Regions from separate parts of the Enterobacter sp. CP102 genome, predicted to be linked through region 2. Evidence: predicted binding sites of a transcription regulator. Region 2 holds the regulator's gene; each other region holds the start of a gene.
The links. Region 2 encodes CRP, which controls carbon source genes, mostly activating them, when cyclic AMP is high. Its sites were predicted from a motif close to ATGTGANNNNNNTCACAT; they were not measured.

Region 1 (10,771 bases), 1.5 Mb from region 2:
CGGTGGCAGGAAGGTAATCGCCCCCGTCTGTAAACGCCCGCCAGCGGTGTTACGACGCTGGAACAGATCGGCCAGGTAGTCAAACAGGCCCAGCGCCACGCCGAGGAACGATGTCGCCAGCGCCAGGTCAGCAAACAGATGCATCGCCAGCTCAACGTGGGAAGAGGTCACCACGTCGCGCAATGCTACCAGGAAACCGTTCAGACCCGAATGCTCGGCCATCAGGCCCACAAAGGTTGAAGAGTCAATACTGCCCAGCGTCACCAGCTGCCAGAAAATATAGGCAATCAGCGGAATGGCGCTACCAATCATAAAGACGCGGCGCAGCTTGCGGATATCACCATTCATATAGCTGACGATACTTGGCACGCTACCGTGGAAACCAAACGAAGTGAAAATCACCGGAATAGCGGAAAGCGCCAGCCCTTTTTCCAGCGGCAGCGTCAGCAGGTTAACCTTGTGAACATGCGGTGCCAGTAAAACCAGCATCACTATCAGAAACAGAATTTTGGCGCTGAACAGAAAACGGTTGAACAGATCGACCAGCGATGTGCCCACACAAACAACACCGCCGCCGATAAGCGCAAAGCAAATAGCCCCGGTGGCCGGTGTGATGCCGGTACCGAACCAGTCGTTGACGCTGGAGGCGATAAGTTCTCCGGCACCGCTGATGTAGGCCGCGGTCAGGGCATACATCAGGAACATCATGCTAAACCCGGTGATCCACTGGCCGTAGCGGCCCAGGTAGCGCGCCGCAAGTGACCCCAGGCCGGTATCAGCAGGAACGTGCTGGTACACTTCAAGCAGTAATAACGCGGTGTAGCACATCAATGCCCACAGGCAGACCAGCAATATCAGCGTAACGCTGAATCCGACACCAGCCGCCGCCAGCGGCATGGCCAGCATTCCTGCGCCAATTGTGGTGCCAGCGACGATAAAAATACTTCCCAGGGTTCTGTTTTTCACGCTTTCCTCTACAACGAACTTACATCGCGACAAAATCTGCGGCGCAGAGTAAGGGAAAAGCACTATCTCGTCAAATCACCGTTACAAGCAGTGTAATGATTACTTTACACTTTGCCCGGTGGGATTAATCCTGGGCAACTCACTGATCCTTTTTGGGGTTTTGCCTACTTCATAAGGGCAATGTTATCGCGCGAAAATCAGGCGTACCTTAAACAGTAAAGATAAATTATCAAAAAAAGTGAGGGGTAATGGCGGGGACAAATCCATTCACGGCTGCCTGGAGTCGCGGAGGTAATTTACTCTGTCACGGGCACTGGATCATCAGCTGGCAGGATAAAGCGCTGACGCTCCCGGAGTCCCGGCAGGACAAAGACATGGGCACCTGGGCAATCTATTCGATTATTGACCCGGAAGATGAGACCTTTGCCCAGGGACTGACGGAAGACGACTGGATCATCGAAAACGTCGAGTGGCTGACCGATCTCTTCTTCGATGCCGGTGTTCCGCTGGAAACGGCGAATTATCGTTACTTCTACCAGGCTGTTAATCCTCATGACTGGCGATGTACCAGCTGTGCGGGGTGCATGTAAACCTGCGCCAGCGCAAGGCGCATTTCCCCTTGAGCGTATAGTCTGCTGACTTCTTTTCAGAGGGGATAAGAATGTCGATCCACGGACATGAAGTGCTCAATATGATGATTGAGTCTGGCGAGCAGTACACAGAGCAAAGCCTGGTTGCGGCTATTCAGGCGCGTTTTGGGGCAGAAGAACGTTTTCATACCTGTTCAGCAGAAGAGATGACGGCGGGTGAGCTGGTGGCATTTCTGGCGGCACGCGGCAAGTTTATTCCGGCTGCGGAAGGGTTTTCAACGCACGAAAGTAAAATTTGCCGCCATTAAAACAGTACGGAGCTGAATATTCAGCTCCGTATGTTCATTAATTCTGAGTATCGAGAGTGGAAAGCTCTTTATCGATAAAGTAAAGACCTTCACCGGATTTGCCCGCCAGAGATAATTTATCCAGCACGGATTTAAACAGCTTCTCTTCTTCGTGTTGCTCGGCAACATACCATTGCAGGAAATTAAAGGTTGGATAATCCTGGTTGGTCATTGCTGAGTGCGCCAGTTCGTTAATTTTCTGGGTGATCAGCTGCTCGTGTTCGTAGGTAGCACGGAACAGTTCATCCAGAGAAGCGTACTCTGCGAACGGTGACTCTACGGTGGCAATGCGCGGCAGGCTGCCCGTATCTGTCAGATAATCAAACAGACGCTGCATGTGCGTCATCTCTTCCTGAGCATGACGGCGCAGAAATGCTGCCGCACCTTCAAAGCTGTGATAGCTGCACCAGGCGCTCATCTGTTGATAGAGCAGGGATGAGTACAGTTCAAGGTTCATTTGAGCATTGAGCTTGTCGATCATTTCAGTTTTCAGCATGGTGCAGCTCCGGTTTATTATTTCTGGTTCACGATGAGCGACACTATAATTTGTTATTTAATTATTTGCAAAAAGTAAAATAAATAACTTTTTATTAAAAATACGAATGGGAATAAAACGCATTGGCGCTCATTTATATATATTAATGCGAATTGTTTTTTTTCTTAATTGAATATACTGCCAGTCAGCGCTGGCAGTAAGGATTAATACCAGGGATTCGCGCTGTTTGGATTAACGGCATAACCCATGCACTTGTACTGGATGGTGACGGTTTCGTTCAGGCACAGTGAACCACTGATCAGGGTACAGGTTTTAATCGGCTGGCCGTAGGCTGAGGCAGTTGCATAACCCATGCTTTGACAGGCTTTTGCCGCGGTGCCGTTGGTGACGTAGTCATCATAATGGGCGTTCTGAAGCATTGCCTGGCCGTAGTCGAGACGGACTATCCCGTTTGGTGCATCCAGGTTACTCACTTCTGCCTTGCGGGTGACGGAACATCCCGCAAGTAACAGGAGCGTAGCGGCAACGAATACTTTTTTCATATATCGCTCTGAATAGATGGAGATACGTTATCCTAACCGCAGATGCCTGACGCAATGCCAGGAATAGCCAGACAAACTGGCCTTTCTCTTTGCAACGGCGTGCCACACAGCTGCCACAGGCGCGTGTTTCGCGCTGAATCATCACAAATTTGTGAGCGTGCTTCTGTTTTTTAAAACAAGTTTTCACTTAATTTGAAAGCACGTTTATTTGATAGTAAGGTGATGTTTTCAGGTATCCACGGCGGGCTACCCCGCAACGCATTCAGGAGAGTAAAGATGAAAATTGCACTGATGATGGAAAACAGCCAGGCAGGTAAAAATGCCATCATCCTTAACGAGTTGAACGCTGTTGCCGATGAGAAAGGCTTCCCGGTGTATAACGTCGGGATGAGTGATGAAAACGATCATCATCTGACCTACATCCACCTGGGGATTATGGCGAGCATTCTGCTGAATTCCAAAGCCGTGGATTTCGTGGTGACCGGCTGCGGTACAGGGCAGGGCGCGCTGATGTCCCTGAACATTCACCCGGGCGTTATCTGCGGGTATTGCATTGACCCGGCTGACGCATTCCTGTTTTCACAGATCAACAACGGTAACGCGCTGTCACTGCCATTTGCCAAAGGCTTTGGCTGGGGTGCCGAACTGAACGTGCGCTTCATCTTCGAAAAAGCCTTTACTGGCCGTAAAGGTGAAGGTTATCCACCAGAGCGTAAAGAGCCGCAGGTGCGTAACGCCGGGATCCTGAACCAGGTGAAAGCGGCGGTGGTGAAAGAAAATTATCTGGATACCCTGCGCGCTATCGATCCTGAGCTGGTGAAAACCGCCGTAACCGGCCAGCGTTTCCAGCAGTGCTTCTTCGAAAACTGCCAGGACAAAGAGATTGAAGCCTTTGTTCGTGGGATTGTAGGCTAATCCCGTGCCGGCCGGATGACCCGGCCGACAAACAGTGTGCATCACAGGCCCGATAAGCAATATCGGGCTTTTTTATTTCTTCACCGACACTGCGCTGCCTGCATCTTTGGTCAGGCGTAAAGTATCAAACATCCCAACCAGGCAAATAAGCGCGATAACCACAAACGCCAGCCGGAAGCTGATGCCGGGTATCGCCACCATCCCAATGGCATCACTGACCTTTTCGCCAATACGAATACCTATAGCGCCGAGCGTAATGCCCAGCCCAACGGCAAGCTGCGTGGCGGTGGAAAACAGCGTGTTGGCATAGCTCATCTGGGCGGACGGAACATCGGCAAAAGCCAGCGTGCTCACGGCGGTAAACTGAATCGAGCGGAACACGCCACCCAGATAGAGGATCAGCATAATCAGCCAGACGGGCGTATGCGGGGTGAGAAACGCACAGGCCAGCAGCGCCAGCACGTTTAATGCGCCATTGATCAGTAGCAGGCGCTTAAATCCTAAACGGCGGATGAGCGGCGTGGTTGCCGGTTTAATCGTCAGGTTCCCCACAAATACCGCCAGCACCAGCAGGCCGGAATGAAACGCGTCCATGCCAAACCCGACCTGGAACATCAGCGGCAACAGGAAAGGGACGGCACTTATTGATGCGCGAAACAGCGAACCACCGTACATCGTTACCCGAAAGGTCGGAACCTGCATCGCATCCAGGCGGATCATTGGCCACTGCACGCGCTGGAAATGGCGAAGGGCGAAGATCAGAGCGGCGGAGCCGATGGCTAACAGCAGCAGCGTCAGTCCCTCCTGTATATGCTGCCCCCCCATGGATTCCATCGCGTACACCAGGCTCACCATGGCCACCGTTGTGGCGACAAAACCCGGTAAGTCAAAAGGTCGACGGGCATCTTCATGAAGGTCGGGAATGATCTTCAGCGCCAGAATAATAGCGGTGATACCCAACGGGACATTGATGAAAAAGATCCAGCGCCAGTCTGCATAGCTGGTAATAAAACCACCGAGCGGCGGGCCAATAATCGGGGCAACCAGCGCGGGCCAGGTTAGCGTGGCGATAGCGGTAATAAGCTGGTGTTTTGGTGTGGTGCGTAAAACGGCCAGGCGGCCAACGGGCACCATCAGCGCGCCGCCCATTCCCTGAAGTACACGCATGGCGACGAACTGATCAACCGTCGTAGACAGGCCACAAAATACCGATGCCAGGGTGAAGATGGCCAGTGCAAGGGCGAACACCTTGCGTGCGCCGAAGCGGTCGGCAATCCAGCCGCTGGCGGGGATTAACACGGCGAGCGTAATCAGGTACGCACTGATGCCAATGTTAAGGTCAACCGCCTGCACGCCAAAACTTTTTGCCATGTCCGGCAGCGCTGTGGCGATAACCGTGCCGTCAAGAAACTCCATAAAGAAAGCACCGGCAACCAACAGCGCCGCAGGCGACAAGCCCCGACTCTCTTTGCCGGTTATGTTTTCACTCATTTTTTCCTGCCGTATCAAAAAAAATTATAAAAATTTACTGGAATTTATAGGTGCGTAACTTACGGATTTACCGCGATTTTTCTTAACAACCTGGCAGCACAGGTGGATTTATAATCGTGATGTAGGTCACAAAAATATTGATTTTTGTGATGGTGGTCATATTATAAGCGCATTGACAATAACACCTGCATAACAAATTACCGGAGTATCACAATGAAACTGCGCAAAATCCTGAAAAGCATGTGGGCTAACTACTGCAACACATTTAAAGACGTACCACCGGGTGCTATGTTCTGATGGAAAAACCTGCTTCGGCAGGTTTTTTTATGCCTGTAAACGACGAGAGGGAGATGAAAGGGCCCACGTTTTGCTACTATGGCTGCCTTTAAATAAGGAGAAAGCCTATGTCTCAAAACCTGAGCGCCGATCAGGAACTGGTGTCTGACGTCGTTGCATGTCAGTTGGTTATCAAACAAATCCTTGATGTGCTGGACGTGATTGCGCCGGTTGAAGTGCGCGAAAAAATGTCCAGCCAACTGAAAACCATCGATTTCACCAGCCATCCTGCTGCGGCAGACCCGGTTACGCTCCGTGCTATCCAGAAAGCCATTGCGTTAATCGAATTACGATTCACACCGCAGGGTGAGTCTCACTAAAATAAACCGATGTTTTGAAATTAGAAACACTTTTCTGAAAAACGTCGAAGGGCGACAGAACTGTCGCCCGGAGAGGCCCTTAAAAGAACGTCTGCACCAGTAAATAACTCGCCGCGCACGCACAACTCACACCAATCAGCCCCGGCAGTATAAAGCTGTGGTTAAGGATAAACCGGCCAATGCGCGTGGTTCCTGAACGGTCAAAGCCGATACAGGCCAGATCGCTTGGATAGGTGGGCAGGACAAAATAGCCGTAAGAGGCCGGGAAGAAAGCGATTAGCATTTTAGGATCGATACCCAGCATTAACCCCATCGGCGCCACGGCCGTGAGCGCGGCAGCCTGACTGTTGACCAGCTTAGAAACCAGAAACAGCACGATGGCATACGTCCAGGGATGACTTTTCACCACGCCTTCAAGCGCCATTTTTAGTTCATCCAGGTGCGCCTGGAAAAAGGTGTCGCTCATCCACGCCACGCCAAATACCGAGAAAATCGCGACCATCCCGGCTTTGAATACGGCACCGTTCGAGATGGTTGCCGCATTGACCTTACAGACGACTAACATTACGGCCCCGGCAATCAGCATCATCATCTGGATGACCAGGTTCATTGAAAGGGCGGTCATTTTGCCTTTCACGTCGAAGGCTGGCCGCAACTCTGGCAACGCCCCCAGCAGCACGACTACCGCAATCCCCGCAAAGAAGATCCACGTCGACCAGTACGCCTGTTTCGGGAAGCGCTGGTTCATCAGCGTTTCCGTGCCACCATAAATAAACTCGCGCTGTTTAGGGTCTTTGATCCGCTCCTGAAACTCCGCGTCATCGGCCAGGTCTTTGCCGCGCCGCAGGCTCCAGAGCGCCGCGATAGCCACGCCAAACAGTGACGCAGGAACCGATACCGCCAGGATTTCAAGGATCCCCCAGGCGTGCCCAATTCCGTGCTGCGCACCCAGAATCGACACCAGAGACACCACCGCCACGGACACCGGAGATGCGGTGATCGCCATTTGCGAGGCCACAGAAGCCACCGCCATTGGGCGTTCAGGACGAATGCCTTTTTTCAGTGCGATATCGGCAATGATGGGAAACATGGTGTAAACCACATGCCCGGTCCCGCATAAAAACGTCAGCATCCAGGTGGTAAAAGGAGCCAGGAGCGTGATGTGCTGCGGGTGCTTACGCAGCAGCCGCTCGGCGAATTGCATCATCACATTCAGGCCGCCTGCCGTCTGCAATGTGGCCGCACAGCCAATAACGGCCAGGATCGTCAGCATCACGTCAACCGGGGGCTTGCCCGGTTGCAGACCAAAGACAAAACACAAAATGAACAGACCGATACCGCTTATCAGGCCAAGACCCATGCCGCCGAACCGTGTTCCCGCCAGCAGGCAGAGGATAATGACAATAAACTCGATGGTAATCATGAAGCTCCCTCGTCGATGATAATGAAATTACGCAAATCATTACATGATGTAGGGATATTCATTGGGAGCGAGATCTGATTTGTTAAATGTCAGAAAAAGCAGGGAGTTGATAAGAAAGAAGGGCGCCTGCACCGGGAAGAAGATGCAGGCAGCAGGATCAATGGTGCTGGTAATTCACAATATCGAGTAAATGGCGGTCGGTCTGCTCCGGGCATAACCCGGCACGTTTCGCATTATGGATCTCAGCCGCCAGGGTTTTCAGCAGCACACCATCCTGCTGTTGCTCTTTGCCCATATCCTGCAAAAAATGCAGCGTCGTGCTGTCTTTCTGCGCCCTGGCTTCATCCGCCAGGCGGTTTAGCGTGGTGCAACGCTGTTCGTACTCTTCCAGTGTTTTCTGGAAGAGGTCTTCCAGACAGGAGTAATCGTCTTCCATCATGTCGATGGCTTTAACGATAGGATTAGCCCCAACATGTTTCATAAAATCAAAGACACGCATCATATGGGTGACATTACTTTGCGCCTGGGAGCGAAAGAAGGTGGCTGTACCGTTGAGGCTGTTCTCAGAGCACCAGTCGCTCAAATACAAATGCAGATTAGAGGCGTAAAACTCCAGATTCATCTGGGCATTAAGTTTCTGAATCATCGCTTGGGTAGTCATACTAATATCCTTATTTACTGTGGGCATGAATGCCCGCTGCTTAACCTGGCCCGGCAGGTTGTAGATGCTTACCGCACAACGTAATCAGCGCACGATAACGGAGGGCAGAATAGAGATATTCTGCTTTTACTGAATGTTCTCGAATATTCACATCCTGTGTTCGATACAAATAAGCATACCCTTGTCAGGGGAGTAAGAAAACTCTTAATACTGTTTATTTTACGTTACATTACAAATTTTAATATAGTTTAAATACCTAAACATGAGTACACATTTAATGGTTTATTAACTTATTGAAATTAAAGGTTTTGAGTATTTATCATATAGATTATCGCAATGAGAAAATAACAAGGAGATGGGTGTAATGTGCAGCGCGATAATCAATGGGAAAACAATATATCTTTCCGAAAATATATGATGTTATCGAAAAATTGCGCCAGATCATTTTTCTTCCCTGTGCCTATTTCTGTGATCCGAACGGAAGTTTGTTCTCGCGCATTATGAAAAAATGAAACATCGTTTTATCTTTTTATTAAATGGTGAGGTAAAAATGGCTAAGGTTGCGGTGCTGCTGGCACCAGGGTTTGAAGAAGCAGAGGCAATTATTACGATTGATATTCTGCGTCGCATGAATATTGAAGTGGAAACGCTCGCCTGTGCGGAGTCTCGTGCCGTGGTGAGCTACCACGATATCCCCATGGTGGCAGACAGTACGTTGCTGGAACGTATCGATACGTTGTATGACGCCGTCGTATTGCCCGGCGGGCCGCAGGGGAGCGTAAATCTGGCGGCCAACAGGGATGTCCTGCGTTTTGTCGCGGCGCATGATGAAAGCGGCAAATTTATCTGCCCGATCTGCTCTGCTGCCGCCCGGGTGCTCGGCGCGAATGGCCTGCTGAAGGGGCGTCGTTACGTCTGTTCCGGTGATTTATGGCAGCAGGCCAGCGACGGCGTCTATGTCGATGCGCCGGTGGTGGAGGACAAAAATCTCATCAGTGGTAAAGGGCTTGGACACGCCTTTGATTTTGCGCTGACCCTTTCTGCGCGTCTGCTGGGTGACGAAATTCCGGTGCGCGATCACGCCGATCACATCTATTACGCCTGGTAATTTTCTGGCCGGGCGTTATGGCGTCCGGCTTACAGGGATTTCTTAGCTGACCTTATGGATAATTCTGCTTAGCTGTCTTTCATTTGTCCGACAATATCTGCCGTTTTTATGTCATTTTCCGCTGAATTTATGTACGCAATTACTGTAATTCTGCGGTGTGATGGCGCTCTCTTATGGATGATTAATTTCCCGCTAAAACTATCACCAGCACTAACGCTTATGACAAGGTAAGCGCTAATGCCTTGTTTTAAGTCCGATTAAATAAGAAGCACGCAAATATTCCCTACAGAAAAGAATGCTAAAGCTGGAGTTTACCATGCACAAATTTACTAAAGCTCTGGCGGCCGTTGGACTGGCTGCTGTTATGTCACAATCCGCTATCGCAGAAAATTTAAAACTCGGTTTTTTGGTAAAACAACCTGAAGAACCCTGGTTCCAGACAGAATGGAAATTCGCTGATAAAGCCGGGAAAGATTTAGGGTTTGACGTCATTAAAATTGCGGTGCCGGACGGTGAAAAGACCCTGAATGCCATTGATAGCCTGGCAGCCAGCGGCGCGAAAGGATTCGTCATCTGTACGCCTGATCCAAAACTCGGTTCCGCGATTGCCGCAAAAGCGCGTGGCTATGACATGAAAGTCATCGCCGTTGATGACCAGTTCGTCAATGCCAAAGGCAAACCAATGGACTCCGTGCCGCTGGTGATGATGGCAGCCACCAAAATCGGTGAACGCCAGGGCCAGGAACTCTATAAAGAGATGCAAAAACGCGGCTGGGATGTGAAAGAAACAGGCGTGATGGCCATTACCGCGGATGAGCTGGACACTGCCCGCCGCCGCACCACCGGTTCGATGGATGCCCTGAAAGCGGCCGGTTTCCCTGAAAAACAGATCTATAAAGTGCCGACCAAATCCAACGACATTCCGGGGGCGTTTGATGCGGCTAACTCCATGCTGGTACAGCATCCTGAAGTGAAACACTGGCTGGTGGTCGGTATGAACGACAACACCGTGCTCGGCGGTGTGCGTGCAACAGAAGGCCAGGGCTTCAAAGCACCAGACGTTATCGGTATTGGTATCAACGGCGTTGACGCCGTGAGCGAACTCTCTAAAGCCCAGGCGACCGGCTTCTACGGCTCTTTGCTGCCAAGCCCGGACGTACACGGCTATAAATCCAGTGAAATGCTCTACAACTGGGTGACCAAAGGGGCGGAACCGCCGAAATTCACCGAAGTAACCGACGTGGTGCTGATCACCCGCGATAACTTCAAAGAGGAGCTGGCGAAAAAAGGACTGGGCGGTAAGTCATAAGTAATTCGCTGTGATTGTGCCCCTCATGTCGCCGTGAGGGGCCAGACGTACACACTACAGGAATCACGGAGTCGTTATGCAACAGTCCTTACCGTATCTCTCTTTTCGCGGCATAGGTAAAACATTCCCCGGTGTAAACGCGCTGACCGATATCAGCTTCGATTGCTATGCCGGCCAGGTTCACGCCCTGATGGGGGAGAATGGCGCGGGGAAATCCACGCTGTTGAAAATCCTCAGCGGCAATTACACCCCAACCACCGGTACGCT
Region 2 (10,771 bases):
GCACCAGGCGCTGCTGGTGTTTGATGAAGTCCAGAGCGGCATGGGGCGTACCGGCGATCTCTTTGCCTATATGCACTACGGCGTGACCCCAGATATCCTGACCAGCGCCAAAGCGCTCGGCGGCGGTTTCCCGGTCAGTGCGGTACTAACCACGCAGGATATCGCTTCCGCGTTCCACGTGGGTTCTCACGGGTCGACCTACGGCGGCAACCCGCTGGCCTGCGCCATTGCCGGTGCGGCATTCGATATCATCAACACACCAGAAGTGCTGAACGGCGTTAATGCGAAGCGCGAGCGGTTCGTGAAACACCTTCAGCAGATTGATGAGCAGTACGATGTGTTCAGCGAGATCCGCGGAATGGGGCTGTTAGTGGGTGCTGAGCTGAAGCCGCAGTACAAAGGTCGTGCGCGTGATTTCCTGCACGCCGCAGCTGATGAAGGGGTGATGGTGCTAAATGCCGGGCCGGACGTGATGCGTTTCGCGCCGTCGCTGGTGATTGAAGACAAAGACATCGAAGACGGGTTAAACCGCTTTGCGGCGGCGGTCGAGAAGATCGTCCGGGGATAACCTGATTGCCCGGCGGCGCTGCGCTTGCATGGGCCTACAATCCAGCCGGACGTGATTCAATACGGCGTGCGCTTTAATATCCGCGTTAGCCAAATTCCGTGATGCGGACGCTGACGCCATGCCACCGACGAAATGGTGTGCATGGTGCTCAGATGCCCGAGGATGCGCTGCAAATGCTGCTCCAGGGTGCTCATTGGGCCATGCGTCAGTGTTTCCGGTGCTTCAAGAATGTTCGAATCTCCCGCCTCTCCCGGCGCGTCGTACTCCAGACGCTGCTGACATCGCTGCAGGGCAATCTCACAGGACTGCAAATAGCGCTGCGCCAGATCGGGTGTCAGCATGGTGTGCTCGCGCGCCAGCGTGGTCATGGCGTTAATGTGCTCGACGATAAACTGGCTGTGCGTTACCCACAGTTTCATGTCTGCCAGATAGTGGGAATTAAAGCCCGGCTCCTGCATCGCCTGGTTGAGTGAGTTAAACAGGGCGTTATGCGCCTGGTTGACTTTCATGCGTTGATACGCCAGTGGCGAAGGCTGCGGGTCGTCGCTCAGGATCAGGCGTATCGCTTGTTGATCTGCTTCCAGCGCATCGTGGGCGTTCTGGCGCAACAGCCCGCTTTGCCACTGCGGCCAAAGCCAGACCAGGCCGCCAAAGGCAATCAGGCAGCCAATCAGCGTGTCGACCAGGCGGGCGATAATAAACTGTTCGCCATTGAGCGTGAGCAGTTGCAGGGTATATACCGCAGTGACCGTAAAGCCCACCATCGCCCAGCCATAGTTCTTGCGAATAATCAGATAACTCACCATGGTGATCGCCAGCATCCCCAGCAGCGTATAGCCTTCTGGTACGTGGAAGTGCAGCGTCACGCCGGCAATGATTAGCCCCGCGATTGTACCGCCTGCCCGGTGCAGAATGCGCACCCGCGTGGCACCATAGCCGTTCTGCGTAACAAACAGTACGGTCATTAAGATCCAGTACGGTTTCGGCAGGTGCAGCGCGACGCCCATCAGGCTGGCGGCGCTGAGCATCACGCTGATACGCGCGGCATTACGCAGCGCGGCAGATTTCAGAGACAGATAGCTTTTCAGGGCTGGCAGCAGCGGCAGACGCTTTTGTTTATCGGCCATCAGGTCACGCGGGTAAAGCGGCCGCTGAGTCCGCAGGACGCGGGAAATACGGCTGAAGTGCCACGCCGCAAACTGGCCCACCGGGTTATCCGCGTGCTGATGGGCAATTTTCTCCAGCGCCCCGAGCTGCTTGTCCATGTTAAAACGCGTGGGATAGCGGTGATACAGGATATCGTCAGCCAGGATGCGCAGGCGCGCTGCCACGGTTTGGGCATTCCAGCGGATCACCGCCTCGGCGTGGCTGCGCTCGACCAGCTTTTGCACCTCCTGCGGATGATGCAGGCTCACAGAGATATGTTCCTGCAAATCCAGACCCACCTGGAAGATACGCAGCAGCCGCTTATAGTCATGATTTTTATTGGCGGCGAGCATGTGCAGCTGCTGGTAACACTGGCTAATCAGATCCACGACTTTTTGCTGGCGCGCCAGCAGCGGCGGCAGCGATTTTTCCGGGTCCGTGTGCTGAGTGAGCAGGGTGTACTTGGCTTCGCAGTAGTCGGCAAGCTGCACGTAGAGCAGGCTGAGCGATTCACGCAGCGGTTGTTCGCGCCACAGGCGGAACCAGATCCAGTTAAACACGCCGTACCACAGGGTTCCCAGCGCGTAGATCAATAGCGGCTCCCATACCGGCATATTCCCCGCGAGGCTCAGCGTGAAGATGGCGGCAATCAACGATGCGGGCAGCAACCGGGCATGTAGCGCGCTGATTTCAGCGGTTACGCCCAGCGTCATGGCCAGCACGGTCAGGATCAGGGGGAGCGGAATATCACGGGCAAGCAGCAGTTGCACGGCGAGGCTACAGCCTGCAAACAGACAGCCGCCAATAATCAGGCGTTTGAAAAAGCGTTTATGCGGAGTGTCCAGACCCGCAATGTTGCAGCAGGCGGGAACCAGGGAAAACAACAGACCTTGTTGCAGATGGCCCAGCAGCAAACCCACGGCCACAGGAAGGCACAACACCAGCGTTTGTCGCAGTGCGTAGTTAACTTCCGGGTGATAAATTAGCCTGCGCCACATGGGGAGTAGAGACAAAAACGGCGTGACACCTTGCGATGGCACGCCGTTTGACCGGAATTAACGTGTTCCGTAAACCACGATGGTTTTACCGTGGGCGGAGATCAGGTTCTGGTCTTCGAGCATTTTCAGAATACGGCCTACTGTTTCACGGGAGCAACCCACGATCTGACCAATTTCCTGACGGGTAATTTTAATTTGCATTCCGTCCGGGTGGGTCATTGCGTCTGGTTGTTTCGCCAGGTTCAGCAGGGTCTGAGCGATACGGCCCGTTACGTCCAGGAAGGCGAGGTTACCCACTTTCTCAGACGTGACTTGCAGGCGGCGAGCCATCTGCGAAGAAAGACGCATCAGGATGTCAGGGTTAACCTGAATCAGCTGACGGAATTTCTTGTAAGAGATTTCGGCCACTTCACACGCGGTTTTTGCACGAACCCAGGCGCTACGTTCCTGGCCTTCTTCAAACAGGCCCAGTTCACCGATGAAATCGCCCTGGTTCAGATAAGAAAGGATCATTTCTTTCCCTTCCTCATCTTTGATCAGCACTGCCACCGAGCCTTTGACGATGTAATACAACGTTTCCGCTTTTTCACCCTGGTGAATCAGCGTGCTCTTCGATGGGTACTTATGAATGTGGCAATGAGACAAGAACCATTCGAGAGTCGGGTCTGTTTGCGGTTTGCCAAGCACCATGCGCTGTTATCCTCTGTTATAAGCTGTCACCAGAGTCATAAGATGCATCCAGACTCTGGGGTTGCAATCGAATTCTTACCCATACCCTGGGAAGTCGGCTGTCGTAATATTCGCAGCCAGTAAAGTTTGATGTCCTCTGCATACATGTGTAACGTCAATGTATTACTGTAGCATCCAGAGTGTTTTAGCATAGCTTTTGTCGCGTGTCTCCTGGTGTCTCGCTTCAGCATGATGCAGGTCGCCTTCCGTTGCGAGAAATGTAACGTACGCGTAATCTGTCACCAAAAATGCAACGTTGGAGTTAATGAATATGCAAGCGCGTGTGAAATGGGTTGAAGGTTTAACGTTCCTGGGCGAATCCGCTTCCGGACACCAGATTTTGATGGATGGGAACTCCGGCGATAAAGCACCAAGCCCAATGGAGATGGTGCTGATGGCGGCAGGTGGTTGCAGCGCGATTGACGTGGTGTCGATTTTGCAAAAAGGTCGTCATGACGTGACGGATTGCGAAGTTAAACTCACTTCTGAACGTCGTGAAGAAGCACCACGCCTGTTTACGCACATCAATTTGCATTTTATTGTGACCGGCAAAGAGCTGAAAGACGCTGCGGTATCACGCGCGGTGGATCTTTCTGCGGAGAAATACTGCTCTGTGGCATTAATGCTGGAGAAAGCGGTAAAAATAACGCATTCGTATGAAGTGATCGAGGCGTAATGTTGTGGCGGGTGGCGCTGCGCTAACCCGCCCAACAAAAGCACGCACGTAGGCCCGGTAAGCGTAGCGCCACCGGGCAAAACGAGCTTATGCGATCTGCTTCCCTTCCATCAGCCGCTGCACCAGCGGTGTCATAATCAATTCCATCGCCAGCCCCATTTTCCCGCCCGGCACCACCAACGTATTCATGTGAGAAATGAACGAGCCTTGCAGCATAGCCAGCAGCCAGGGGTAGTCAATGCCTTCGAGATTACGGAAATGGATCACCACAAAGCTCTCATCCAGTGACGGGATACTTTTGGCCGCAAACGGGTTGGAGGTATCTACCGTCGGCACGCGCTGGAAGTTGATGTGGGTGCGTGAGAACTGCGGCGTCAGGAAGTTAATGTAATCTTCCATCGAACGAACAACCGAATCCATCACCGCTTCGCGTGAATGACCGCGCTCGCTGATATCGCGCGTCAGCTTCTGGATCCACTCCAGGTTCACAATCGGCACAACGCCGACCAGCAGGTCCACGTGGCGTGCCACGTCATGCTGCGTGGTCACCACACCGCCGTGCAATCCTTCATAAAACAGCACGTCGGTAGGTTCAGGAAGCGGCTGCCAGGGAGTAAAAGTGCCTGGCACCTGGTTCCAGGGAACGGCTTCGTCATAGGTGTGCAGATACTTGCGCGACTGGCCTTTGCCGCTCAGTCCGTATTCTTTGAAGGTTTGCTCCAGCAGACCGAAATCGTTGGCATCTGGCCCAAAATAGCTGATGTGTTTGCCGAGATCGCGAGCTTTGCGGATCGCCATATCCATTTCAGGGCGGGTGTAGCGGTGAAAGCTATCGCCTTCTACCTCTGCGGACCGTAAATTCAGTTGCGCGAAAATCTTGCGAAAGGCGAGGCTGGTGGTGGTGGTACCCGCACCACTTGAGCCTGTAACGGCAATAACCGGATGTCTGGCAGACATAGCAACTCCCTGACTGGAATAGTGTTAAAGGTCAGTCGTGAAAGGCATTGCGGGGCATGATATTGACCGTTTCGTGCAGCTCAGACCATACCAGCACCACCTCGCCACTTTTGAGCTGGCGCTTTACATCGTTGACCTTTTGTTCAAGCGAACGTTCTTGTTCACCATAATCTGTGCCTTCGCGTAATACAAAGCTTTCAATAAGATTATCGAGCGTTTCGGGCGCCAGATCTTGCCAGGGGATAATCATTTTTTACCGTCCAGAAAAGCGGTTAACCAGGCTGGAATACGTGTTTCCAGCCACATCCGCGGGCGTCTCAGCGTGCCGCCGACAAAGCCAACGTGGCCGCCATGTTCGGTCAGCTGATACTGCACGTTGGAGGGCAGAAATTCCTGCGCGGGGATGGAGTGATGATCCATGAACGGATCATCTTTCGCATGGATGATAAGCGTCGGTTTGGTGATTTTGCTCAACAGCGGCATGGCGCTGCACTGGCGATAGTAATCTATCGCATCGGCAAAACCGTGAATTTTGGCAGTGATCAAGTCGTCGAACTCGCGAATACGGCGCACCTTCTTCAGCTGACGCAGGCTCACCGGCAGGGTGTCCGGGTAGGCTTTAAGCTTACGCGCGGCATTGGCTTTCAGCAGGTTGAGCAGATAACGCTGATACACCCGGGAAAAACCTTTTTCCATATGGTAGCTGCACTGCTCCAGCATAAACGGGGCAGAGACAATCACCGCAGCATCCAGAGGAACCGTGTCGCCCTCTTTTGCCAGCAGGCAGGCCAGCATGTTTCCGCCCAGCGAATAGCCCACGGCCGCCGTGGGCACCGTACCAAAATTGTCGCTCAGCCAGTGTAAAAACCAGGTGCCGTCTTCGGTTTCGCCTGAATGGTAGATGCGCTTCTGGCGATTTGGCTCGCCGCTGCACCCACGAAAATGCATCACCACGCCGAGCCAGCCATGCTCTTTCGCCGCCTGGATCAGACCATGTGCATATGGGCTGTACAGGCTGCCTTCCAGACCGTGAAACACCACCAGACGGGGTTTATGTTTAGCCTGCTCCGGCTCTTCGCTCCAGGCGAGATCCAAAAAGTCCCCGTCCGGCAAGTCCAGACGTTGCCAGTGTGGGGTGAACTGCACCTTGCGGCGGATAAGGCGCGGCAACATGGTCTGCAAATGGCGGTTGGCTACGCCACGCATGGGCACAAATTCTGCGCTCTCTTCGGCTGCAATGTCGAAGTCTGATGGGATGATTTGGGTCATAACGGCGATGCTGATTCTTGTCAGTTATTTACTATACCTTCCGAATTGTACCCCGTTTAGCCTGTTTTTCCGAAACATGAACTGATCCCGATCACAAATCTTTACGCTGATTATTACTCTCAGGCTAATGATTAGTCTCTACGCTTAATTGATGCGTTTCTCACCAGAGTGCACACTTTATTCAGCGTTAAGCAAATCAAAATGATGTGCTGAATCAGGAGGTTAATAATGTTATCTGGGCAAACACCCACCCGGCAATGGAACACCCGACGCAGTGAAAAAGCGCGTCGTCTGGCGTCCGTACCGGTGCAGGGCAAGGTACTGCCAACCGGCGATCTTGTCGCCATGCTGGAAAAACTGATCGCCCCTGGCGACAAAGTCGTCCTGGAAGGCAACAACCAGAAGCAGGCGGATTTCCTTTCCCGTTCACTTGCTGAAGTGAACCCGCAAATCGTCCACGACCTGCATATGATCATGCCAAGCGTCGGCCGTAGCGAACATCTGGATATCTTCGAGAAAGGTATCGCCCGCAAGCTGGACTTCTCCTTCTCCGGGACGCAAAGCCTGCGTATCTCGCAGCTGCTTGAAGACGGGCAACTCGAAATTGGGGCCATCCATACTTACATCGAGCTTTATTCCCGCCTGTACGTAGACCTCTCGCCCAACGTGGCGCTGATTGCCGGTTTCAAAGCCGACCGCAAAGGTAACCTCTATACAGGTGCCAGCACCGAAGATACGCCAGCCCTGGTAGAAGCCGCAGCCTTCCATGATGGCATCGTCATCGCACAGGTGAACGAGCTGGTGGATGACGAGTGCGACCTGCCGCGCGTTGATATTCCGGGTTCCTGGATTGATTACGTGGTGGTGGCGGACAAGCCATTCTTTATCGAACCGCTGTTTACCCGCGACCCGCGTCTCATCAAACAGGAACACATCCTGATGGCGATGATGGCGATTAAAGGCATCTACGCGGAACACCAGGTACAGTCCCTGAACCACGGGATTGGCTTTAACACCGCTGCAATCGAACTGCTGCTGCCCACCTACGGTGAACAGCTCGGTCTGAAGGGCAAAATCTGTAAACACTGGACGCTGAACCCGCATCCGACGCTTATCCCGGCGATTGAAAGCGGCTGGGTAGAGAGCGTGCACTGCTTCGGCGGTGAACTGGGGATGGAAGAGTACATTCGCGCGCGTCCGGACGTCTTCTTCACCGGTGCCGACGGCTCCATGCGTTCCAACCGTGCCTTCTGCCAGCTGGCAGGCCAGTACGCGGTGGATATGTTCATCGGCTCTACGCTGCAGGTTGACGGCTACGCCAACTCCTCAACCGTGACCCGCGGTCGTCTTTCCGGCTTCGGCGGCGCGCCAAACATGGGTCATGACCCGCACGGTCGTCGCCACGCCACTCCAGCCTGGCTGAACATGATCACCGAGCCTGATCCAATGCAGCGCGGTAAAAAACTGGTCGTGCAGATGGTCGAAACCTTCCAGGCGGGCGTGAAGCCAACCTTCGTGGAAAAACTCGATGCCGTCGAGGTGGCGAAAGCCTCCGGGATGCCACTGGCACCGGTGATGATCTACGGCGATGACGTGACCCACGTGCTGACGGAAGAGGGGATTGCATACCTCTATCGCGCGAAAGACCTCGAAGAACGTCGCGCCATGGTGGCCGCTGTTGCCGGTATCACCGACATTGGTCTGGGTGTTGACGCTAAACGCGTGGCGGAACTGCGCCAGAGCGGCAAAGTGGTTTACCCGGAAGATATGGGTATCCGCCGCACCGACGCCACACGCTCTCTTCTGGCGGCGGGTAGCGTGTCTGACCTGGTTGAATGGTCCGGCGGTCTTTACAACCCACCTGCGAAATTCCGGAGCTGGTAATGAAACTTCTGCCCCAGATTCAGGTTGATGGCGGTGCCGAATGGCTGGCGCGAACCGCCACGCAGTGTCTGATTGACGAAGCACGTTTAAGCCCGAAACCCGGTCTGGTGGACAGTCGGGGGAACGGCGCACACCACGATTTATCGCTTGCGCTGATGGAGCGATCTGCACACAGCCTGACCTCCACGTTTCAGGCGCTGGCTCAGCAAAGCTGGCAGCGTCCGGCCGATATTGCGCTGCGGCAAACCGTCGGGCGGCTTGGTCGCGAAGGCGAGCAACAGATGATGGCCGCAACCGGTGGCGTTAACACCCATCGTGGCGCGATTTGGGCGCTGGGACTGCTGGTGAGCGCGGTAGCGATGCTGGGCGGTGGTGCAAAGGCCAACGTCGTCGCTAACACAGCGGCACTGCTGGCAAAACTGCCGGACGACGCGGCGCCGAAAGTGTTCAGTAAAGGTCTGCGCGCTACCCACCGCTACCGTGTGCCAGGCGCGCGCGAAGAAGCGCAGCAGGCGTTTCCGCATGTTATGCAGCGTGCGCTGCCACAGCTTCGTCTCAGCCGTCTCAACGGCAGCAGTGAAACACACGCACGGCTCGACGCACTGATGGCCATCATGACGTCGCTCACCGATACCTGCGTGTTGTCGCGCGCCGGAATGGAAGGGCTGGACGCTATGCAGGACGGTGCCCGTGCGGTGCTGAATGCCGGTGGGTGCGCAACGTTATCAGGCCGACAGGCGCTGGCGAGCTTAGACCGTCAGATGCTGGCACTGAATGCCTCTCCGGGTGGAGCGGCCGACCTGCTTGCCGCCACGCTGTTTCTCGACCGCGTCGAAACGCCAAATTCAAAGCATTAAGAGGATGTTATGGAAAAAATCACATTGACCGTGCCAGCCAGCCGCGCGTTACGCGGCAGGGCGCTGGCAGGGGTTGTCGGTTCCGGGGATATGGAGGTGCTTTTCACCGCCGAGCCGGGCCAGACGTTAACCATTGATATCACCACTTCCGTCGACAACAGCCGTGGTCGCTGGGAAGCCTTGTTCAGCCGTCTGCAAACCGTCAGCAGCCTGCCTGCCGGGAAACTGACCATCCACGATTTCGGCGCGACGCCGGGCGTGGCGCGCATTCGTATCGAACAGGTTTTTGAAGGGGTGAGCCATGCGTGATGACAACAGCTTTATCGAATTAAAAGCACGTCAGCGTGCGCAGGCACTGCTGGACGACGGCAGCTATCGCGAGCTGCTGGATCCGTTTGAAGGGATTATCTCGCCGTGGCTGGGGCCACAGGGCATTGTTCCACAGGCCGATGACGGAATGGTGGTGGCGAAGGGCACTATCAACGGCCAGCCTGCGGTAGTGGTTGCCATTGAAGGTGCGTTCCAGGGCGGCAGCATGGGTGAAGTGTCCGGTGCCAAGATGGCGGCCGCGCTGGAGCTGGCGGCGGAAGATAACCGCAACGGCATTCCTACCCAGGCGGTGCTGTGCCTCGAAACCGGCGGCGTGCGTCTGCAGGAAGCCAACCTTGGCCTGGCGGCGATCGCGGATATTCATGCTGCGATTGTTGACCTGCGTCGCTATACCCCGGTCGTCGGGATTGTCGCCGGAACCGTGGGCTGCTTCGGCGGGATGTCCATCGCCGCGGCGCTGTGTAGCTATCTGATTGTGACCCGCGAAGCGCGTCTTGGTCTTAACGGCCCGCAGGTTATCGAGCAGGAAGCGGGGATTGAAGAGTACGACTCCCGCGACCGGCCGTTTATCTGGAGCATGACCGGGGGCGAAGTCCGCTACCAAAGCGGGCTGGTGGATGCGCTGGTCGGCGACGGGATCAACGCGGTGAAAGGCGCGATGAACGACGCGATTGCCAAAGGCGTGCCGGCGAAACATCGCACCGATAACTATGACGATTACCTGAACCGTCTGACACATTTCGACACCCGCAAACAGGCCGATGCCGAACAGATTAACGCGCTTTTTGCCCGGGAGGTGAAATGATGAGTACTTCAGTAAGCCGTGGCGAACTCTGGCTGGAAACCCTCGCTCCGAACGCTAAACATCTGGAAGGGTTATGCCCGTCCGTGCAGGCGGCAGACGGTGAACTTAACGGCGAAGCGGTGCGTTTCGTGGCCGTGGTGCCAGACGCCAACAACCACTTCCCGCGTGCGGCGAAAGGTGAGGTGGGCCTGCTGGAAGGCTGGACCCTGGCAAAAGTGGTCAGCGAAACCATAGCGGCAGATGCTGATAAAGCCGTTAAGCGCCCGATTGTGGCGGTGATTGACGTCCCAAGCCAGGCTTATGGCCGTCGTGAAGAAGCGTTTGGTATTCATCAGGCGCTGGCCGGTGCGGCTGCCGCCTATGCCAATGCGCGTCTGGCCGGTCACCCGGTGATTGGGCTTATCGTCGGTAAAGCGATGTCGGGTGCGTTTCTGGCGCACGGCTACCAGGCCAACCGCCTGATCGCCTTTAACGACAAAGGTGTGCTGATCCACGCGATGGGCAAAGAGTCTGCGGCGCGCATTACGCTGCGTACCGTCGAGGCGCTGGAAA
Region 3 (10,771 bases), 330 kb from region 2:
GAGCTCAAGCTGGACGTTCTCAAGGGCACGCACACCCGGGAAAATCTTGGTGATGCCGGAAAGCTGTAGCAATGGGGTCATGATAGTTCTCCATAGTATTCCCTCTCCCCTCGGGAGAGGGGGAAAGGATCAAAAGATCTTCGAGAACTTATCAATATTGCTGGCATCGTAGACGAACGGCTCGGCCATCGCCCCGTTACCGTCGGCATCCAGCTTCACTTTGCCCAGTTTACCCATGCTGGCTTCGTCTTTTGTTGCCGTACCTTTCACCAGGTCATCCGCTAAATAGGTTGCGGCGTAGCCCAGGTCGATGGGGTTCCAGATGGCAAAGCTTTTGCTGGCGCCAGATTTCACCGCGCCCGCCATTTCAGACGGCAGGCCTAAGCCCGTGACGTACACTTTGCCAATCTTGCCCTGGTCTTTGACCGCCTGGGCTGCGGCCACAATGCCGACAGACGATGGTGAAACAATCACTTTCAGATCCGGGTAGGTTTTCAGCAGACCGACCGCTTCGCGGTAGCTCTTGTCAGAGAGATCGTCGCCATACGCTACGGTCACCAGATTGATGGACGGGTACTGCGGCAGCACCTTTTTCATCTCCGCAATCCAGGTGTTCTGGTTGGTGGAGGTTGGCGTGGCGCTCAGCACGGCCACTTCGCCTTTATCCACGTTCAGCGCTTTTAGCGCATCGGCAGCGAGCTTGACGTTGGTTTCGCCAATCAGGGCGTTGTTGGACGGGTTCAGGTGGATTTGACGCCCGGCTTTTGCCACGCCGGAATCCCAGGAAACGACTTTGATCCCGCGCTGCATCGCTTTCTTCAGTACCGGAACCAGCGCATCAGGATCGTTTGCGGAAATCGCGATCGCATCAACGCCCTGGGCGATCAACCCGTTCAGCACTTCGATCTGCGCCTCAGCGGTGGTGGTGGTTGGGCCGGTATAAATGACTTTTACATCGCCTAACTCTTTGGCTGCCTCCTGCGCGCCAACGTTCGCTGCCTCGAAGAATCCATTTCCTAGTGATTTCGCCACCAGGGCGATTTTGACTTCTGCTAAAGCGGAACCGGACAACGCCAGAGCGGCAACGGTGAGGATCAAGCTTGTCTTTATTTTCATTGCTTTTACTCCACTGACTTGAGTTAGTTGTAGGGATTGCAGGTGGTTTTCGTCCCGTCTGAATCAGCGGGACGCGATGTTTTTATTGGTACAGTTCTAACGCCGACTGCACCGGGCGTTTACCTGGTGCAGTCGGTTCTTGCCGGGATGACTCATCCACGTTTGCTCAAAATCTCTTTCTCATATGCCCGTACGTTGTCCAGCCACTGGCTGCCTGCCGGAGCATCGTTACGCTGGCAATACATCTCCCAGACCGCCTGCCATGGCAGGGATTTCTGCTCTTCCAGCAGGGCCAGACGCGCGGTGTAGTCACCGTTTGCTTCCAGCTGTTTGAGCGCATCGGTTGGTTCCAGCAGCGCACGCAGCAGCGCTTTCTTCATGTTGCGGGTGCCGATAACCCACGCCGCAATGCGGTTGATGGAGGCATCGAAGAAATCGAGGCCAATGTGCACCCGGTCAAACAGATCGTGGCGGATGATTTCGCTGGCGATGGCCTGCGTTTCGTCATCCAGCAGCACGACGTGGTCGCTGTCCCAGCGTACCGGGCGGCTCACATGCAGCAGCAGGCGCGGCACGTAGAGCATGGCGGCGGAAATTTTGTCGGAGATCACCTCTGTTGGATGGAAGTGACCGGCGTCCAGGCACAGCGCGGTCTGGCGGCTGGTGGCATAACCCATGTAGAACTCGTTAGAGCCCACGGTGTAGCTTTCTGCGCCAATGCCGAACAGCTTGCTCTCTACGGCGTCGATATGGTGGGCCGGGTTCAGTTTTTCGCTGATAGCCTCATCCAGTGCGGCCAGCAGGCGCTGACGCGGGGCCAGACGGTCAACGGTGATATCTTTCATGCCGTCCGGGATCCAGATGTTCATCACCGATGGCGTGCCAAGCTGTTCGCCGAACCAGGCCGAGACGCGGCGGCAGGCCTTCACGTGGTCAATCCAGAACTGACGAATTTCATCATCCGCATGGGCGAGGGTAAAACCGTCGGCGCTCAGCGGGTGCGAGAAGCAGGACGGGTTAAAGTCCAGCCCCAGCTTGTTGGCTTTCGCCCACTCAACCCAATTCTTAAAGTGTTCTGGTTTGATCTCGTTACGCGCAACCGGCTCGCTTGATTCGAGGTAAATCGCATGAAGGTTCAGGCGTTTTGGCCCCGGGATCAGGCTCAGCGCCAGCTCCAGATCGGCACGCAGTTCGGTCGCGTTACGCGCTTTGCCCGGATAGTTACCGGTCGCCTGAATGCCCCCCGTCAGGGAGCCGCCCGGGTTCTCGAAACCGGCGACGTCATCGCCCTGCCAGCAGTGCATGGACACCGGCAGACGGTCGAGCTGGCTCAGCGCCTCTTCGACATCCACGCCAACGGCGGCGAAACGCTGTTTAGCCAGGTCCCAGGCTTGTTCAAGTTGAGTGGTCATGCGCAAAGCTCCTTAGTCAGTCGTTTTTGCTGAAACTGGGCCCGGTAGCGGGCAATTTCATTGCAGGGATTGGGTGTGAAGGTGGTCAGGCTGTAGTTCGCTGTCACCACCGAGCGGAAATCGTCAACGTTTGAAAGCTCATCCAGCGTCATCAGCTGAATGCCGATATTGCCGAGCGTGGAGGCTTCAACAGGGCCTGCCACCACGGTGATGCCGCAGGCATCGGCGCAAAGCTGGTTCAAAAGCTGGTTCTGGCAGCCACCGCCCACGATGTGTAACTGGGTGAATGGCTTACCGCGAAGGGCTTCCAGCTCGCTCAGTACATCGGCATACAGCAGCGCCAGGCTGTCGAATATGCAGCGTGCCAGCTCAGCGGGGCTGGATGGCACGGCATGTCCGGCCTCGAAGCAGGCGGCCTGGATCTCCGCGCTCATGTGCGCCGGGTTAATAAAACGGTCATCGTTTGGGTTAATCAGAAATCGACATGCCGGTAGCGCGGCGGTATCGGCGATAAGGCGCTGCAGGTCGGTAATGTTTTGCTCTTTCAGCACGCGCTGAAGCAACCACAGACCCATGATGTTTTTCAGCACCCGATAACGGCCTTCCGCACCGCCTTCGTTGGTGATGTTTGCTGTCAGAGCGGCGGTACTGGTGTACGGCGTTTTGCTCTCAAAGCCCATCAGCGACCAGGTGCCGGAAGAGAGGTAGGCGGCGTCCTTACTGGCGAGCGGTGAGGCAATCACCGCGCTGGCGGTATCGTGGCTCGCAACGGCCACCACCGGGATTTCATTGCCCTGCGGGCACATCCACTGACCGATCACATTACCAGGATGGGTTGGCGTGCCGAACCAGGATGCGGATGCGCCCGTCCAGTTCAGCAGGTGTTCGTCCCAGTTATCGGAATTGATGTTGACCAGCTGAGTTGTGGTGGCGTTGGTGTATTCCCAGTTCATGTTGCCGGTCAGGCGGTAGCTGAAGTAATCCGGAATCATCAAAGCATGAGTGACATTCGCCACCAGTTCCGGCTGCGTGTCGACCAGCGCGCGCAGCTGGTAGAGCGTATTGAAAGGGAGGAACTGAATGCCTGAGCGGCCATAGATATTCGCCATGCCGAGCTGTTCGATAGCCTGCATCATTACGCCATCGGTACGACTGTCGCGATACGAAACGGGCAGGCCAACGCGCTCGCTGTTCTTGCCAATCAGCACATAATCCACGCCCCAGGTATCAATGCCGATGCTATCGATACGGATCCCGTCATCGCAGACTTTCGTCAGCCCGATGCGGATCTCGGCTTCCAGGCCATCAATATCCCAGGTGTCAAAACCATCCTGCTTTTGCAGGCAGTTAACAAAGCGGTGCATTTCACGAAGCGAAAGTGTGCGCTGGGTACAGTCATATGTGGCCAGCATTACGCGGCCGCTGGATGCGCCTAAATCGACTGCCACACAATGGCGAAATGTCATGTTCGGGTCCCTCTTTAAGTCATTGGGGATGAGTGTAAGAAAGGGAAGAAAAAGTCACCTTCTCGTTACTGACAGGCGAAAACCGGGGCTGGCAAGAAAGCAAAGATGAACGTGAGGGAGTTCACAGTTTCCAGTAATGGCGGGCTTTGCAGGCAATGTGACGCTTGCCGCATTTCCTGATCTTTCCATCTGTTTCTTGAAAAACGGACAGCTTTTGCGAGGTTTGCTGCCGAAAATTTAAGGTGAGTCTGAAGAGCCTTAATTACTATTTTGAGAACATTTCTCATCGGTGGGGGCTGCTATGACCGTACTACACAGCGTGGATTTTTTTCCTTCGGGAGGTTCGCCTGTCGCGATTGAACCACGGCTCCCACAGGCTGCATTTCCGGAGCATTATCATGATTTCCATGAAATTGTGATTGTTGAACACGGTACGGGGATCCACGTGTTTAACGGCCAGCCGTACACCATCAGCGGCGGTACGGTGTGCTTTGTGCGCGACCACGACAGGCACTTGTATGAACATACGGACAACCTGTGTCTGACTAATGTCCTCTACCGTTCCCCGGATGCGTTCCAGTTTCTTTCGGGGCTTAACCAGCTGCTACCGCAGGAGAAGGACGGGCATTATCCTTCGCACTGGCGGGTAAATCAGGCCACGCTGCAACAGGTGCGCCAGCTGGTTAATCAGATGGAAAAAAGTGAAGACGGGCAGGAGACGCATGTCATCGCCACCCGCGAGCTGCTGTTTATGCAGTTACTGGTACTGCTGCGTCGCAGTAGCCTGGTGGAAGGGCTGGAAAATAACGATGCGCGGCTGAATCAACTGATGGCCTGGCTGGAAGACCACTTTGCCGAGGATATCAGCTGGGAAACGCTGGCAGATGATTTCTCGTTATCGCTGCGCACCCTGCATCGCCAGCTCAAACATCACACCGGGCTCACGCCGCAGCGCTACCTCAACCGCCTGCGCCTGATCAAAGCGCGCCACCTGCTGCGCCATACTGACGAAAGCGTCACGGATATCGCTTATCGCTGCGGTTTTGGCGACAGTAACCATTTTTCGACCCTGTTTCGCCGGGAATTTAACTGGTCACCGCGCGATATTCGCCAGGGTAAGGACGCATCACTTCAGTAACGCGAGGGCAGTCACCCTTTTCTTGCCGCAAAAAAGCTAATAATGTCAGGTTATTCGCCGTTGAGGTTGTGGTGTGGCTGCTCAGTTAATCCTTCGCAAAAATGATTTTTTTGCCTCCGCCGGCCAGTCCGTTGCGGTGGCCGATCGCTATCCGCAAAACGTTTTTGCCGAACACACGCACGAGTTTTGCGAGCTGGTGCTGGTGTGGCGGGGAAATGGCTTACACGTGCTCAACGACCGGCCCTATCGCATTACGCGCGGCGACCTGTTTTATATCCGCGCTGAAGACAAACATTCCTACGCCTCAGTAAACGATCTGGTGTTGCAGAACGTGATTTACTGCCCTGACAGGCTCAAGCTCAACGTCGACTGGGCCGCGCATATTCCCGGGTTTAACGATGCCAGCAGCACACCGCACTGGCGTTTAAGCAGCAACGGTATGACCCAGGTGCGTCAGGTGATCTCCCTGCTGGAACAGGAGAGCCAGAAGGCCGACCCGCTTGCCCACCCGATGGCGGAACTGCTTTTCGCCCAGCTGGTTATGACACTCAAACGCTATCGCTATGCCACCGATAACCCTTCTGCGAGTGAACAGGAAGCGCTGCTGGACAAGCTCATTACCACCCTCGCCGGCAGCCTCAACAAGAGCTTTGTGCTGGAGAAATTCTGCGAGCAGGAGCAGTGCAGCGAGCGCGCGTTGCGCCAGCAGTTTCGCACTCAGACGGGAATGACGGTGAACCACTATCTGCGCCAGCTGCGCATCTGCCATGCTCAGTATCTGCTGCAACACACGGAGCTGATGGTCAGCGAAGTGGCGATGCGCTGTGGTTTTGAGGACAGTAACTACTTTTCGGTGGTGTTTAATCGCGAGGTGGGGATGACGCCGGTTCAGTGGCGTCATCGCAGTCGAAAGGCGGCGTAATCAGTTCGCCATGCCGAGGCCAACAATGTTGGCGGCGATAATAATCACCACGCAGCCCAGGCTCAGAACGCCCACCGGACGACGCCCGGCATTGTTCCACTCCTTCAGGATCAAACCCACCAGCCCGCCGCATAGCACGTAGAAGCTCATGTGCAGCATCCAGCTCATGTAGTCATACTGCGCCGGAATACTGGCGTGACCCCAGGCGTAGAAGAAGAACTGCAAGTACCACATCAGGCCGCCGAGAGCAGAAAGCAGCACGTTGGTGATGATCAACGGTTTTGCCAGCGAGAAGTCAGCTTTTACCGACAGATTCTTCACTTTTGCCAGACGAATGAAGCAGAAGCCCAGATTCACCAGCGCGCCACCGCCCATGATCACCACGTAGCTTGGCAGCGCAACGTACAGCGGGTCTACGCCCAGCGCGGCAGCGGCGTCATGCATCGGTTTGGCGGCGTTCATCGCAAAGGACATGCCTGCGGAGAAAATGCCGCACATCACCGCCAGCACCAGACCTTTCTTCAGGTTGAAGTCTTCGGCCTTAATGCCCATTTTGCGCTCTTTGAGCTGGCCTGCGCGGGTCACGATAGCCACACCAATCACCGCCACCAGCACGCCAAGCAGCGTCATCTGCCCGCCCTGGGTGTGGATCAGCACATCGAAATTACCGTTGAGGATCGGCGTCATCAGCGTACCGACAATCAACGTAATACCGATGGCAATCCCAATGCCCATCGACATGCCGAGGTAGCGCATGGTCAGGCCATAGTTGATGTTACCGATACCCCACATCGCACCGAACAGAAACACCGGTAGCAGCGTGGAGGCGTTAAAAGAAGAGTAGTAAGCCCAGAAATCGGGCAACAACATGGCGCTAATGGTCCAGGGCAGGATAAGCCAGGAGACGGTACCCCCAACGGACCACATGGTTTCCCACGACCAGTGTTTAACCTTTTTAAACGGGGCATAGAAACAGGCCGCACTGGCTGCGCCTATCAGATGCCAGAAAATACCCATCGTAATCGCATGATTCATTTTTACATCCTCATCGTTTTTATATGTCGGAGGCTTCCCGCCGACTTGATGAGTGTAAAAATTAGGCGGATTAGGAACCTTCAGAAGGTTGCCGCAATTTGGTTTTAAATGGCAATTAACGCGTTAACCGCGTGAGCAGACTCACAATTTCGGGATTGTTGCGAAAGGTGAATAACCTTATAAAAACTACGGCATTGATAATCATTTTCAATATCATTTAATTAACTATAATGAACCAACTGCTTACGCGGCATTAACAGCTGTGCCGCCCGACACTAATGGAGAGGATTATGAGTTATACACTGCCATCCCTGCCGTATGCCTACGACGCACTGGAACCGCATTTCGACAAGCAGACGATGGAAATCCATCACACTAAACATCACCAGACTTATGTGAACAACGCGAACGCAGCGCTGGAAAGCCTGCCAGAGTTCGCAAACCTGTCTGCTGAAGAGCTGATCACCAAACTTGACCAGCTGCCAGCTGACAAGAAAACCGTTCTGCGTAACAACGCAGGTGGTCACGCTAACCACAGCCTGTTCTGGAAAGGCCTGAAAACCGGTACTACCCTGCAGGGCGACCTGAAAGCGGCTATCGAGCGCGATTTCGGCTCTGTAGACAACTTCAAAGCTGAGTTTGAAAAAGCTGCTGCTACCCGTTTCGGCTCTGGCTGGGCGTGGCTGGTACTGAAAGGCGACAAACTGGCTGTTGTCTCTACCGCAAACCAGGACTCCCCGCTGATGGGTGAAGCAATTTCTGGCGCATCTGGCTTCCCAATCGTGGGCCTGGACGTGTGGGAACACGCTTACTACCTGAAATTCCAGAACCGTCGCCCTGACTACATCAAAGCATTCTGGGATGTGGTTAACTGGGACGAAGCAGCAGCGCGTTTCGCCGCTAAAAAATAAGGTTGCATTGACGCCTGTGAGAAGCGAGTCTGATGACTCGCTTTTTTTGTATCTGCGTAATGGAGGCAGCAATGCATTACCCGGTGAATGTGTTTACAGGCAAGGTCAGGGAGTATGACGGCAGCCGCCCGAGCGCCATCGCTAAAATTCAGGTTGACGGCGAACTGACGCTAACCGACCTCGGGCTGGCGGGCGACGAGCAGGCCGAAAAGAAAATCCACGGCGGGCCTGAGCGCGCGCTGTGCCACTATCCGCGCGAACACTATCAGCACTGGATTGCTGAGTTCCCCGAACAGGCCGATCTGTTTGTTGCACCGGCGTTTGGCGAGAACCTCTCGACCGAAGGGCTGACCGAGAACAACGTCTTTATCGGTGATATTTTCCGCTGGGGTGATGCCCTGATTCAGGTGACGCAACCGCGCTCACCGTGCTTCAAACTGAATTACCATTTCGGCATCAGCGATATGTCGGCCCGGCTGCAAACGGCGGGCAAAACCGGCTGGCTGTACCGCGTGGTGCTGGCAGGGCAGGTTTCTGCCGACGCGCCGCTGGAGCTGGCGTCACGCCTGAGTGATGTCTCGGTATACGACGCCTGTGCGATTGCCTGGCATATGCCGTTTGACGATGAACAGTATCATCGCCTGCTGTCGGCGGCGGGGTTATCGACCAGCTGGACCAGAACGATGCAGAAGCGCCGCATTAGCGGTGAGATCGAGGATAATTCGCGGAGATTGTGGGGTAAATAACCCACGGAAGAATGTAGGCCGGGTAAGGCGAAGCCGCCACCCGGCACAAACTGCTACGAACGCTTATACAGCGGCAACCACAGCGTTAACCGCAACCCACCCAGCGGGCTGTCGTCGGCTTTCACCCAACCGCGGTGCTGCTGCATGGCGGTTTCAACAATCGCCAGACCCAGCCCGGTACCGCCAGATTCACGGTCACGCGCCTCGTCGGTACGGTAGAACGGACGGAAAATCTGCTCGCGATCTTCCGGGCTTACGCCTGGACCATCGTCGTCGACAATGACGGTGATCCCGTCTTTATCCACCGAGAACGCCACCTCAATCTTCGTATGCGAGTAGCGCAGGGCGTTACGCACAATATTCTCCAGCGCGCTTTCCAGCGTGTTGGGGTTACCGTACAGCGGCCATGGCCCCGGCGGGAAGTTGACGGTAAAGGATTTGCCCATCTGTTCTGCTTCGAATGCGGCATTGTCTAACACCTCATGCCACAGATGATTGGCTTTCACCGTTTCGCTGACCAGCGCGTTTTTCTGCTGATTGCGCGACATCACCAGCAGGTCGTTGATCATGCTGTCCAGACGATGCGCTTCCGTTTCGATACGTTCCAGCTCTTTGCTTTCACCGCTGCGGCGACGCAGCAGCGCGGTGCCAAGCTGGAGTCGCGTGAGCGGAGTGCGAAGCTCGTGCGAGATATCCGAGAGCAGCCGTTGCTGCGCCGTCATCATGCGCTCCAGCGCGCTCACCATCTGGTTAAAACTGGCGCCTGCGGCAAGGAACTCCTGCGGCCCGGATTCCAGCTCAGGGTGCTGCCTCAGGTTACCCTGCGCCACTTCGTCGGCGGCATTTTTCAGTTTACGCGCCGGTTTTGCCAGGCTCCACGCCAGCCAGAGCAGCAGCGGTGAACTGACCAGCATCGTGACAATCAGCAGCAGCAGCGGACGGTCAAACAGCAGGTTGATAAAGTCAGACTGGGAGTTGCTCGCAGGGCGAATCAGATAGAGCTGGTAGTTATCTTCCCCATCCCGCACGGAGAAGGGGCCAACCATTTCTACCCGACCATATTTTTTCTTCTGAGGGTGATCGGCGTTATCCGCCTGGCCGATGAAGTTGCGGATAATCTGCATTTCATTGCGATCGGCACCAATGACGCGGCCTTCGCTGGTGACCAGCAACAGGCGTTGTCCGGGCGGTGCCCATTTGTCGATAGCGCGAAACAGCCTGCGCCACCACATTAAATCGTTCGGCGGATCGTTTGCCAGCTCGGCTTCTACGTGCTGCTCGATCATCACGCCCTGACGTTGCTCACTGTCGAGAAGCTCCGTCATCTGGCGTGAGTCGAGTTTTGGCAACATCAATACGAGCATTAAAACCAGTGCCAGCGTCAGCCAGAAGATGGCGAAGATGCGGGCGGTTAAGCTACCTATCATGAAGCGGAAACCATCAGATAACCGCGACCACGCAGGGTTTTAAACCATGGGTGACCATCTTTGCGTTCCGGCAGTTTACGACGCAGGTTAGAGATATGCATATCGATAGCACGGTCAAACGGCGTCAGGCGCTTGCCCAGCACTTCCTGGCTTAAATGTTCACGCGATACCACCTGGCCCAGATGCTGTGCCAGCAGATACAGCAGGGTGAACTCGGTGCCGGTCAGTTCCAGCGTTTCGCCGTCGAAGCTCGCTTCCTGGCGGCCCGGGTTCAGGCTCAGGGAGTCCACTTCCAGCGTCGGTGAGCTGTTATCGGTATTCTGCTGCTGCTCGCTCCAGTGGGAACGACGCAGGATAGCGCGAATACGGGCAACCAGTTCACGGTCGTTGAACGGTTTCGGTAAATAGTCATCCGCGCCCAGCTCAAGGCCGAGTACACGGTCAAGTTCACTGCCGCGCGCGGTCAGCATAATGACGGGGGTCTGGTGTGTCTGGCGAAGCTCTTTCAACGTATCAATGCCGTTTTTCTTCGGCATCATGACGTCGAGCAAAAGTAAATCGATGCTGTCGTCAAGGAGACTCAGCGCCTGCTCGCCAT

Region 1: a site for CRP is predicted at 5,462-5,479, ahead of azuC (stress response protein AzuC). Genes of this name have one in related genera too.
Region 3: a site for CRP is predicted at 4,150-4,167, ahead of rhaS (HTH-type transcriptional activator RhaS). Genes of this name have one in related genera too.

Annotation. Positions count from the first base shown of each region.
Region 1 covers NZ_CP104014.1:2,868,054-2,878,824, reverse strand. The annotation lists gene tyrP (tyrosine transporter TyrP) at 1-966, opposite strand, end outside; gene N1249_RS13650 (hypothetical protein) at 1,215-1,556, shown strand; gene N1249_RS13645 (YecH family metal-binding protein) at 1,628-1,864, shown strand; gene ftnA (non-heme ferritin) at 1,902-2,399, opposite strand; gene N1249_RS13635 (YecR-like lipofamily protein) at 2,603-2,941, opposite strand; gene N1249_RS13630 (RpiB/LacA/LacB family sugar-phosphate isomerase) at 3,218-3,856, shown strand; gene N1249_RS13625 (MFS transporter) at 3,929-5,347, opposite strand; gene azuC (stress response protein AzuC) at 5,561-5,644, shown strand; gene N1249_RS13615 (DUF2766 family protein) at 5,752-6,003, shown strand; gene N1249_RS13610 (anaerobic C4-dicarboxylate transporter) at 6,083-7,426, opposite strand; gene N1249_RS13605 (non-heme ferritin-like protein) at 7,584-8,087, opposite strand; gene N1249_RS13600 (DJ-1/PfpI family protein) at 8,638-9,195, shown strand; gene araF (arabinose ABC transporter substrate-binding protein AraF) at 9,512-10,504, shown strand; gene araG (L-arabinose ABC transporter ATP-binding protein AraG) at 10,581-10,771, shown strand, end outside.
Region 2 covers NZ_CP104014.1:4,343,559-4,354,329, reverse strand. The annotation lists gene N1249_RS20645 (aspartate aminotransferase family protein) at 1-568, shown strand, start outside; gene N1249_RS20640 (YccS/YhfK family putative transporter) at 625-2,712, opposite strand; gene crp (cAMP-activated global transcriptional regulator CRP) at 2,770-3,402, opposite strand; gene N1249_RS20630 (OsmC family protein) at 3,713-4,117, shown strand; gene N1249_RS20625 (phosphoribulokinase) at 4,205-5,074, opposite strand; gene N1249_RS20620 (YheU family protein) at 5,106-5,324, opposite strand; gene N1249_RS20615 (hydrolase) at 5,321-6,343, opposite strand; gene mdcA (malonate decarboxylase subunit alpha) at 6,572-8,227, shown strand; gene N1249_RS20605 (triphosphoribosyl-dephospho-CoA synthase) at 8,227-9,084, shown strand; gene mdcC (malonate decarboxylase acyl carrier protein) at 9,094-9,393, shown strand; gene N1249_RS20595 (biotin-independent malonate decarboxylase subunit beta) at 9,386-10,219, shown strand; gene mdcE (biotin-independent malonate decarboxylase subunit gamma) at 10,219-10,771, shown strand, end outside.
Region 3 covers NZ_CP104014.1:4,677,117-4,687,887, reverse strand. The annotation lists gene N1249_RS22140 (sugar ABC transporter ATP-binding protein) at 1-81, opposite strand, end outside; gene rhaS (rhamnose ABC transporter substrate-binding protein) at 130-1,116, opposite strand; gene rhaA (L-rhamnose isomerase) at 1,269-2,528, opposite strand; gene rhaB (rhamnulokinase) at 2,525-3,994, opposite strand; gene rhaS (HTH-type transcriptional activator RhaS) at 4,296-5,132, shown strand; gene rhaR (HTH-type transcriptional activator RhaR) at 5,206-6,054, shown strand; gene rhaT (L-rhamnose/proton symporter RhaT) at 6,055-7,089, opposite strand; gene sodA (superoxide dismutase [Mn]) at 7,380-8,000, shown strand; gene yiiM (6-hydroxyaminopurine reductase) at 8,072-8,746, shown strand; gene cpxA (envelope stress sensor histidine kinase CpxA) at 8,800-10,173, opposite strand; gene cpxR (envelope stress response regulator transcription factor CpxR) at 10,170-10,771, opposite strand, start outside.